3 regions of the Chryseolinea sp. T2 genome follow, and region 2 is predicted to be linked to each of the others. Evidence: riboswitches for the same ligand, from Rfam matches in the RefSeq annotation. Region 2 holds a riboswitch; each other region holds the start of a gene.
The links. Region 2 has a riboswitch for S-adenosylmethionine ahead of WBG78_RS03460 (trans-sulfuration enzyme family protein). Riboswitches for the same ligand answer to the same signal wherever they lie in the genome.
Positions count from the first base shown of each region.

Region 1 (3,282 bases), on a different contig from region 2:
CAGAGGGCGGCCATATTTAACCCGGGCTTCTTCCGTATCCTGATCAATAAAGTCGACAACTCCCTTTACCAGTGCGTGGGTGATTCGCTCTTCAACCGTTCCCTGACGCCACGCCTCGTCTATTTCCTTTTTCTTAGAAGTACCTTTTACAGTCTCCGCGTATTCCAGCAGCCGTTCCGTTGCGTCATCTCTCCGGTTAAGTAGTACATCCTCGACGCGTTCCATCAATGGCTTCTCCACTTCATCGTAAACTTCAAGCATCGTAGGATTAACAATGCCCATGTCCATCCCCGCTTTGATCGCATGATAGAGGAAGGCCGCATGCATGGCTTCACGAACTTTCTGATTACCTCTGAAGCTGAACGAAACGTTGCTCACTCCGCCGCTTACATGCGCATGAGGAAGGTTCTCCCTTATCCATTTGGCTGCATTAAAGAAATCCAAAGCATAATTCCTGTGCTCTTCAATACCGGTGGCAACCGGAAAAATATTAGGATCAAATATGATATCCTGCGGAGGAAAGCCCAGTTCATTAACGAGGATATCATATGCGCGTTTGCATATACTGATACGACGATCATAGGTGTCTGCCTGACCAGCCTCATCGAATGCCATAACGACGACGGCTGCTCCGTATCTCCTTACAAGCTTAGCCTGACGCTTAAAATCCTCCACCCCGCTCTTCATGCTGATGGAGTTAACAATGCCTTTTCCCTGCAGGCATTTGAGACCTGACTCAATAACGTTCCATTTTGAGGAGTCGATCATTACCGGAATGCGGGCAATCTCCGGCTCGGAAGCCATCAGGTTAAGGAACTTAACCATTGCCGCTTCCGAATCGATCATTCCTTCGTCCATATTGACGTCAATAACCTGGGCGCCACCGCGCACCTGATCAAGTGCCACAGCCAATGCTTCATCAAACTTATCTTCTTTGATAAGCTTCAGAAACTTCGCAGAGCCTGTGACGTTGGTTCGTTCGCCAATGTTTATGAAGTTAGACTGCTGCGTGATCTCGATCGCTTCAAGTCCGGAGAGATAGAACGTATTTGGATTCATATGAAAACAGGTGACCTACATCAGGCAGTAACTTCTGCCGTGACCTTACGGGGTTTATATTTTGATGCGAGTTGGGCAATTACTCTGATGTGATCTGGTGTTGTGCCGCAGCATCCCCCCAGCATGTTGACAAGACCTTCCTTCAGAAACTCTTCGATCTGACGTCCCATCTGCTCGGGTGTCTCGTCGTATTGTCCGAACTCATTCGGCAATCCGGCGTTGGGGTATGCGCTCACGAAGAAGGGAGCTTTATCACTAAGCACCTGCAGATAAGGACGTAGCAACGAAGCACCAAGGGCACAGTTCAATCCGATGCTCAGCAATGGTGCATGTGATACCGAAATAAGAAACGCTTCTGTCGTTTGTCCGGAAAGAGTTCGTCCGCTGGCATCAGTGATTGTTCCCGAAACCATAACAGGAATTTGCTTGCCTGTTTCTTCGAAGAGTTCCTGAATGGCAAACAGCGCGGCCTTCACATTGAGCGTATCGATAATTGTTTCGAGCAGCAGCAAGTCAACGCCGCCGTCCATGAGTGCCCGCGCCTGCAACTTGAATGCAGCAGCGAGCTCATCGAAGGTGATTGCCCTGAAGCCCGGATTGTTTACATCAGGAGAAATTGATGCTGTCTTGTTTGTAGGGCCCATGGCGCCTGCAACGAAACGCGGTTTGTGTGGTTCACGTGCTGTAAACTCGTCAGCTACCTCCCGGGCTATGCGCGCCGATTGGAAGTTTAAATCGTAAACCGCATCCTGCAGGTGATAATCTGCCTGCGCGATCGTTGTGCCACTGAATGTATTGGTCTCTGCAATGTCAGCACCTGCCTCGAAGTATTCACGATGAATGCCCTTAATGATGTCGGGACGTGTAATAGACAGCACATCATTGTTCCCCTTCAGCACATGCTTATGATCTTTAAAGCGTTCGCCTCTGAAATCTTCCTCAGTGAGTGTATGACGCTGAATCATGGTACCCATGGCGCCATCAATAATCAAAATGCGTTCCTGTAGAATGTCCTGGATCTTCATGGTAGCTCCCGTTAGATATTCTATCCAGAGAGCCCTCAGTGCGATGGGTTACTTATCTTTTCTCCTTTCGGAGAAGGGATTTAGCACAACATTCCGGTTTCGATTTCGGAATAGGATGCTAAGACGTCAAAGGGCCCAATCCCTCGGTCTTTCTGGATAAGTGTGGCAAAGTACGTTAATAACTATATAAAATAAAAGTTCAATAGTTAAATTTGAACGTTCATGAAACTAGCCGCAGTCGACATTGGTTCCAATGCCATTCGCTTTCAGGTTTCGACCGTATTAGACTCAGCTGGCAAAGGCACACTGAAGAAACTTGAATACATTCGTTTCCCTTTGCGTCTTGGTCATGACGTTTTCTCTACCGGCCGCATCAGCGACAAGAGCATCGCTAAGTTCATTAAACTGATGCGTGCATTTAAACTCCTCCTGGAGTTGTATGAAGTTACCGACTACATGTTCTGTGCAACTTCGGCTATGCGCGAGTCCGATAACGGTGCCGATGTGGTTAAGCGCGTGTACGAAGAATTGGGATTAACCATAGATGTAATTGATGGCAATCGCGAAGCGGAACTGATCAATAAAGCAATTGCATCATACCTCGTTGACAAAACCTATCTTCATATCGATGTCGGGGGCGGTAGCACCGAACTCAATCTCTACGTCCAGGGTAAGAAGACAAAAACGCGTTCATTCAAAATTGGTTCTGTTCGTGTTCTTGAAAACACCGATTCACCCGTTATCTGGGAAAACATGCAGTCGTGGGTAGTGGAATCATTGAAGTCTAAACCAGGGCGCGTTACTGCAGTAGGAACGGGCGGCAACATCTCCAAGATATTTGAGCTCGCAAAACAACGTCCCGGCAAAACGATTACCCTGCGGAAGATCAAATCAGTTCAGTCGCTTATTGAAAGTCATTCCATTGACGACCGCATTTACAAGTTACAGATGAACCCCGATCGCGCTGATGTTATCGTTCCGGCAGGCAAGATCTATGTTAAGGTTATGGAGTGGGCGAAGGCATCGAGCATGCTTGTGCCCGAGGTGGGACTTAAAGACGGTATGATGTTATACCTCTATGAACTGAACACCAGACAGACGAAACTGTTTAGCTAGATTGAATTCACCAGGACGAAAGATCTGACGCGCGACCAGAATTGAGTAGCCTGGACAACTACTTACCGGCTATTTTGCCGCT
Region 1 covers NZ_JBBCAU010000002.1:919,764-923,045, reverse strand. Annotated here, with positions in the region: gene metH (methionine synthase) at 1-1,059, opposite strand, end outside; gene WBG78_RS30770 (homocysteine S-methyltransferase family protein) at 1,080-2,084, opposite strand; SAM riboswitch class I at 2,134-2,247, opposite strand; gene WBG78_RS08620 (Ppx/GppA phosphatase family protein) at 2,307-3,200, shown strand.
Region 1: it holds a riboswitch for S-adenosylmethionine, as region 2 does, so the genes downstream of both, WBG78_RS30770 (homocysteine S-methyltransferase family protein) here and WBG78_RS03460 (trans-sulfuration enzyme family protein) in region 2, are expected to answer to the same signal.

Region 2 (3,282 bases):
AGATCTGATATTAATAGACAGCGTCGATGCGAATACGTCGGGATTTATATACCTGGATGAAGGACAATGGAACAAGACGCCATTGGTCGAAAATGAAACTTATTGTTATCGCATCATGACACGGGGTGGCTATGGGAATCCAAAGATCCCTCAGCCGCTCAACAATTTCTCACAGATCATCTGCGCTCAGCCTGGGGATACCATTCCTCCCTGCAAACCCTTGCCCCCAATCCGCAATACGCTTGACTTTGTCGACTGCCAGGACTACTACACTAAATACTGTGATAAAGAATCGTTCAGCAATGTGATCATGTGGAACGCGCCCGGGGAGGCGCCATGCCGGCGCGACATTCGTGCCTATAATGTTTACGCCTCTTCAATAAAAGGAGGAGAGTTCTCACTCATTGCCGAAAATGTCAGAGATACTTTCTTCATAGACAATCACCTGTTATCGTTCGCGCGATGTTATAAGATCGCTGCGGTCGATGTATCCGGAAACATCGGGGAACAAAGTGATGAGCTGTGCATTGACAATTGTCCTTATTATGAGTTGCCGAATGTATTTACTCCCAATAGCGACAATGTTAATGATGAATTCAGCGCATACAGTATTCGTGGCTTCGATTGTGGTGAAGGCGATTGTATCCCGGCAGAGCTGAGATTGAAATGCGCACGCTTTGTACAGACGGTGAACTTCACAGTGTACAATCGTTGGGGGCAGGAAGTTTACACCCAATATGCCCGCGTTGGTAACGATAGCCAGTCCATTTATATAGACTGGAATGGAAAGGATTCCAATCGACAAGACCTATCATCTGGTGTGTATTACTATGTTGCCGAGGTGACTTTCGATTCCGTGGATCCCGCTAACAACACTCAAATGCTGAAAGGTTGGGTCCATTTGATCAGGTGATTTTTGACCTCACAACGGTATGGCTTGTGGTCGGACGGCCCTTTTTATCGCTTTAAATAAAAATATACATCTGATGCTTGCATTTCTGAACCAGCTTGTTGTCCTTTGCATTGTCGTTCTTTAGAATCTTATCACGAAAGACGGAGGGATATGGCCCTATGATGTCTTGGCAACCGCTTCTCAGAAGAATGGTGCCAATTCCAGCCCTGGAAACAGGGGAAGATAAGTTATGAATTAGCGATTGATCAGATCTCAGATATCATCAAAGCTCTTCTGACTTGTCGGAAGAGCTTTTTTATTGCTCCTCCGGCTGCTTCATGGTAAGGTTTTAGTTGACGCACAAAACGCAAAACTTAACCAATTACAATCATGAAAGAGCAAACTAAAATCCTTCAAAGCATTCCGGTTGACCAACTCACAGGCGCAGTATCAGTTCCCATTTATCAAACCACAACTTTCGTACACGACCTTCCTGGTCACCACAAAGGCTTTGACTACACACGTTCCGGCAACCCAACACGACAAGTACTCGAAGAGGTCGTTGCAAAAGCTGAACACGGATCCACAGGCGCGGCCTTTGCCAGTGGCATGGCCGCTATCGACGCAGTACTTCGACTGCTTAGTGCTGGCGACCACGTAATAGCAGGTAACGATATTTATGGAGGAACCTATCGGTTGCTCACAACGCTCGCTCATCGGGCTGGCATCTCAACAACATTCGTCGACCTGCATGATACTGCTGCAGTAAGAAAAGCTATCACGCACAAAACGAAATTACTATGGGCCGAAACTCCCACCAATCCCTTGCTCCGCATCATCAACATCTCTGCATTGGCAAAGGTTACAAAGGAACATCGCATTCTTCTTGCCATCGACAACACGTTTGCTTCGCCTGTTTCTCAAAAACCTTTATTACTTGGTGCCGACATAGTTGTGCATAGCGCAACGAAGTATATCGGCGGACACAGTGACGTAATATCAGGCCTCGTAGTCACGAAAGACGAGCAGATTGGCAAAGACATTCTGTTTATTCAGAATGCATCAGGTGGAGTATTAAGTCCATTCGAAAGCTGGCTGCTCATTCGCGGATTCGAAACCCTTGATCTCCGCGTAAGACAACATTCAGAAAATGCACTTGCTGTTGCAAGATGGTTATCATCATGTCCCGAGGTAGCTGAGGTGTATTATCCAGGATTACCCTCCCATGAACACTATGAACTTGCAAAAGCTCAACAGCGGTACTTTGGCGGCGTGGTTTCATTCCGTTTGAAGAGAGACGACATTGATTCCGCATCTAAGGTTGTCTCGTCAACGAAGATCTTTAAACTGGCTGAAAGTCTCGGCGGCATCAAGAGCCTGATCGCACACCCAACAACAATGACTCATGCTTCGATACCTGTTTCCCGTCATGCTGACTTCGGTATATCGGGTGGACTCATCAGGCTATCGGTTGGTCTCGAAGATGCTGATGATCTCATTGATGATCTTTCGCGGGCCTTGAACGAATTGACTCTCCAAACTCATAACAACACGAAGCATGAAGTATCTATTGGAGCGTAAACACCAGGACCATGTTTTGTAACATCGTCACTTTTTCGAAACGTTTGCATGAAATTACATTAATCGGAGCGAACCGCGCTCCGATTCAAGTCACGATCGACAGTCAGCATGCGTTTTCGTTCAAAAGGTAAAATTTTTCCCGTGTTATAATCGTGTGCGAAGAGAGCCATGAAGGTGCAGGACACCATACACATTCGTTTTCGAGCCCGTGTGCGCGTACGTGACGCTGAATCTAATGCGATTAAGTATTGACCCGTGGAAAAAATTGACGAGGTAAGGTCCTTCATGTTTCTACCTTAATAAAACCTTAAAATTTTGTTTGGTTGCACATCGAAAAACCCCTGGCGCCGAAGTGTACTGAAAAATCGGATACAAGTTGGCGCAACCGATTGTATGATTCGTTGTATACTTGTCGATGACGAGGCAAAGAATCTGGAGAACCTCAAGATCCTTCTCCAGGACTTTTGCCAGAATGTGGAAGTGCTGGCACTCTGCCAGACAGTGGATGAAGCTTTAGTCGCCATCCGATCGCACAGACCCGATGTGGTCTTCCTGGATATTCAAATGCAGCGTGAGACGGGATTCGATCTCCTTACACGAGTCGATCACGTAGACTTCGACGTGATCTTCATTACCGCGTATTCAGAATACGCAATCAAAGCCTTCAGATTCTCAGCTATAGATTATCTTCTGAAACCTATTGACATCGAAGAGCTGAAGCGCGCTCTGACGAAAGTCGAGAAGAAGTCAAACAACGATATGGCTGGCCGTCTCGAACAGCTATTTCAAAATCTGAAATCGAAAAATGG
Region 2 covers NZ_JBBCAU010000001.1:818,410-821,691, forward strand. Annotated here, with positions in the region: gene WBG78_RS03455 (gliding motility-associated C-terminal domain-containing protein) at 1-913, shown strand, start outside; SAM riboswitch class I at 1,039-1,142, shown strand; gene WBG78_RS03460 (trans-sulfuration enzyme family protein) at 1,283-2,473, shown strand; gene WBG78_RS03465 (LytR/AlgR family response regulator transcription factor) at 2,867-3,282, shown strand, end outside.

Region 3 (3,282 bases), on a different contig from region 2:
TGCAGATTTATATCCCGAAAACGTAGATCACATCGTGTTGTCGGGAAGCTCAGGTATTTCCGAGAACTTAGACTATAGTTTGGACTATTCCGCAATCCGGAATCAAATCCAACAAGTATTCTACGAAAACAAATTCGCTTCGTTTCACCTGGTGAACAGCATCTATCAGACGATGAACACGGCCAGCAATGGACTTCATGTGAAGTACTTTGCGCAATCATCACAGGAAACTGATGTAAGAAGCTTTCTTCGTACACTTAAGATACCTATTCTTTTGGTGTGGGGCTTGCAAGATAAGATCACTACGCCGGAGGTTGCGCTGCAGTTTCATGACTTGCTACCAAACGGAACAGTCAGGTTCATTGACGAATGCGGACATTTGCCGATGGTCGAGAGACCCGATGAATATGCGCGCCACGTATTAGCGTTTCTGGAACATGGTCAATAAAAAAGTGCTGCGTGTTTACTCAGCAGCATTTAGCTCGTGATTGTAGTTCTTTTCGCCGGCATAAATGCTGAATGGCAGAACGTTTTGACGAGGCGGCAGGGGGCACGTTGCGTAGGGCGTAAAGACACAAGGTGGATTGTAGGCTTTGTTAAAGTCGAGTACAATGTTGCCGTTTGGATCTTCATGACTGACGTATAGATATCGTCCTCCGGCGTAAGTTTCCCTGCCGCTCGTTTCGTCAGCTATGATGATAAAATATTCTGACTTTCCGCCTTCCAGAACATCAAGACGATATTCCTCGTCCTGCCACTTAAAAGATAACGTACCCGGCGACGCCTGCGCCGTTGTCTGCCCTATGACATTCGTGATATCGATCGTATTGCCCACTGAGGGTTGGAATTTGGCTTCGATCCGATAGGCAGGATTGATCTGAAATCGTTCGACGCCATGAAACGAATTAAGACCTTTCATGGTTAAATCCCGTACGCGGACGCCGAATTTTCCATCGCGACGAATGACTGTCCATGCCGCACGATCATTCTCCATAAGTGGCTGCCTGGTAGAGTCCGAATTGAAGACGACTTCATTCTGAATAGCCCTCCCGTTAATACGTGCATCAGCGATTTTATTTAAGTGAACCTCAACTCTATTTTCCACGACAAGAAAGTATCCGGCTTTTTCGGAGACAGTGCTATCCGGAAACACAATCTTGTTTGAACCACCTGTTCCGAAAGTATTTATGCCTGGCTCCAGCCAGTACAACCCCAACAGATTCAACCACCCGTCACGCGATTTTACCTGCTCAATGCGATGGGCATGCCAATCGTTGATCTGCTTTTCATATTCAGCAAGCTGTTCCTGGGATAGGCCTGATTTACCCGTACAACACGTTGCCACAGCAAAAAGTAGGAGTGCCAACACCCGTTGAAGCATAAGTTGACTTGATTTGATTAGGAGGAAAAAGTGTCTCAAGGTTGTTGAAGTAATTGTTGTGACGATTCTGATTTGTCTTCTGCGCTGCGTTGTGAAACCCGTTCACGAGAATAGTTTATAACTTATCCTGAACGCAACGTGGAGCGAATACAAGAATTCAAAGATATGTTATGAAATGCTTCCTGACTAAGTTCCCGCACATTACTGAGCGAATAAAAAGTGCCCATGTCTGAACAACAGTGCATTCGTGTGAATTACATAAAAAGGTAGAAGCTCGAAGTGCTTGATGGCGATGTTTTCATAACAATAAAAAAATATTACTACTGTGTTTGGATATTTCCGCATGTAGGCTACATTTGTCTATCGATTTAGTAGATAAATCAATTCCCACCAGATTGATTTTATACAGAAGAGGGGAGAGAATAGGCTCGGAGAACCTCTAGCAACCTGTCACCACCAGGATAAGGTGCTAACTCCTACCAATTAATAATTGGAACTATAAAAGATAATGAAACCGATGAAAACAATTTCGTCTGTCCGCGACAAGAGTGAAGTCGCGTCTTCAAAACTTCTGCTTTTGATTAACAGCTGTTGTTGCTGTTGACCAACGTGTTGGCTATTCGACGACCGAATAGCATATATGGCTTTCGGATGCACCAGCTTTCAGTCGTATTGGTGGTATGTCTGCAAACTTAGGTGCATTCCGTGGCCACCCATCTCAAAATATTTTACTGCTCATTTATTGCTGAATTCATACCATGAAATCTTTCATTTCAATACTTACAATATATTTTCTAACAGCCATAACGTCTTCTGCTCAGAATGCGGAGAAGAAGGTGGTCATCACCGGTGTTCGCTTTTCATATCCTCTCGTTGAGAAGTGGATCGAGGCGTATAAGGTTGTGAACCCGGATGTGAATGTTGTCATTGAGACCAGGACGACAACAGATCCTGCCAAGTATGACCTCCTGATAGAAGCGTTTGATCAGGATGCGAACATCAAAGAGTCAAGAGAATTTCTTTATATCGGCCGCTATGCGTTGCTACCAGTAGCAAATGCGCAATCGGCATTTGCATCTGAGTTTGGTGAGAAGGGTCTGACAAATGAATTGATCAAGCAGATCTATTTCAACGACATCTACGCGGATAAAAAGAAGCAGAAGGAAATCAAATCTCAGTTTACCATTTACACCCGTCTCCAAAAGGCGGGTGCTCCAATCACATTTGCAAAGTATTTCGGATATGAGCAGACAAACATCAAAGGCAAGGCTATCGCTGGTGCTGATGAACATCTTGTAAAAGCCTTGCTTAAGGACAGCACCGGAATATCCTATAACGTGCCCGGCTTGCTCTTCGATCTCAAAACCAGGCAACCGCTCGCAGGACTCAAGATTATTCCTGTAGATGCTGATGGTAATGGAAAAGTTTCCGACGACGAGCGTTTCTATGGAACCCTTGATACCGTTCTCGATAAGATCGAAAGTGGTCAGATCAAAAATATCCCAGTCGAGTTCCTACATCTTTCAATTGCCAAGAATAGCACAAACGAAGAAGCGCTGAAGTTTCTGCAATGGGTCGCCAGCAATGGGCAGGAGACCCTTGAAGGTTTCGGATTCCTCAAGCTTGACCCTAAGCGCCTTCAGGCCGAGAAAGCAAAGTTTGACGTAGCAGTTAATTAATCAGCGCCACCACCCTAATAAATCTATTACATGAGAAAATTTATACCCGTCATTATATTGACGTTGTCCTCTATTGCCGTGTTTGGACAGGAAGTTATTCGCGGCGTAATTAAAGACGACGCGGGAGGGCCACTGCCGGGGGCCACGATTCTTGTTAAAGGAACTAATAGTGGAACCGTTGCGGACGTCGATGGAAACTTTTCGGTCAAACCAGCAGGAGAG
Region 3 covers NZ_JBBCAU010000003.1:362,911-366,192, reverse strand. Annotated here, with positions in the region: gene WBG78_RS11300 (alpha/beta fold hydrolase) at 1-448, shown strand, start outside; gene WBG78_RS11295 (DUF1684 domain-containing protein) at 464-1,381, opposite strand; SAM riboswitch class I at 1,780-1,886, shown strand; gene WBG78_RS11290 (hypothetical protein) at 2,140-3,060, shown strand; gene WBG78_RS11285 (SusC/RagA family TonB-linked outer membrane protein) at 3,091-3,282, shown strand, end outside.
Region 3: it holds a riboswitch for S-adenosylmethionine, as region 2 does, so the genes downstream of both, WBG78_RS11290 (hypothetical protein) here and WBG78_RS03460 (trans-sulfuration enzyme family protein) in region 2, are expected to answer to the same signal.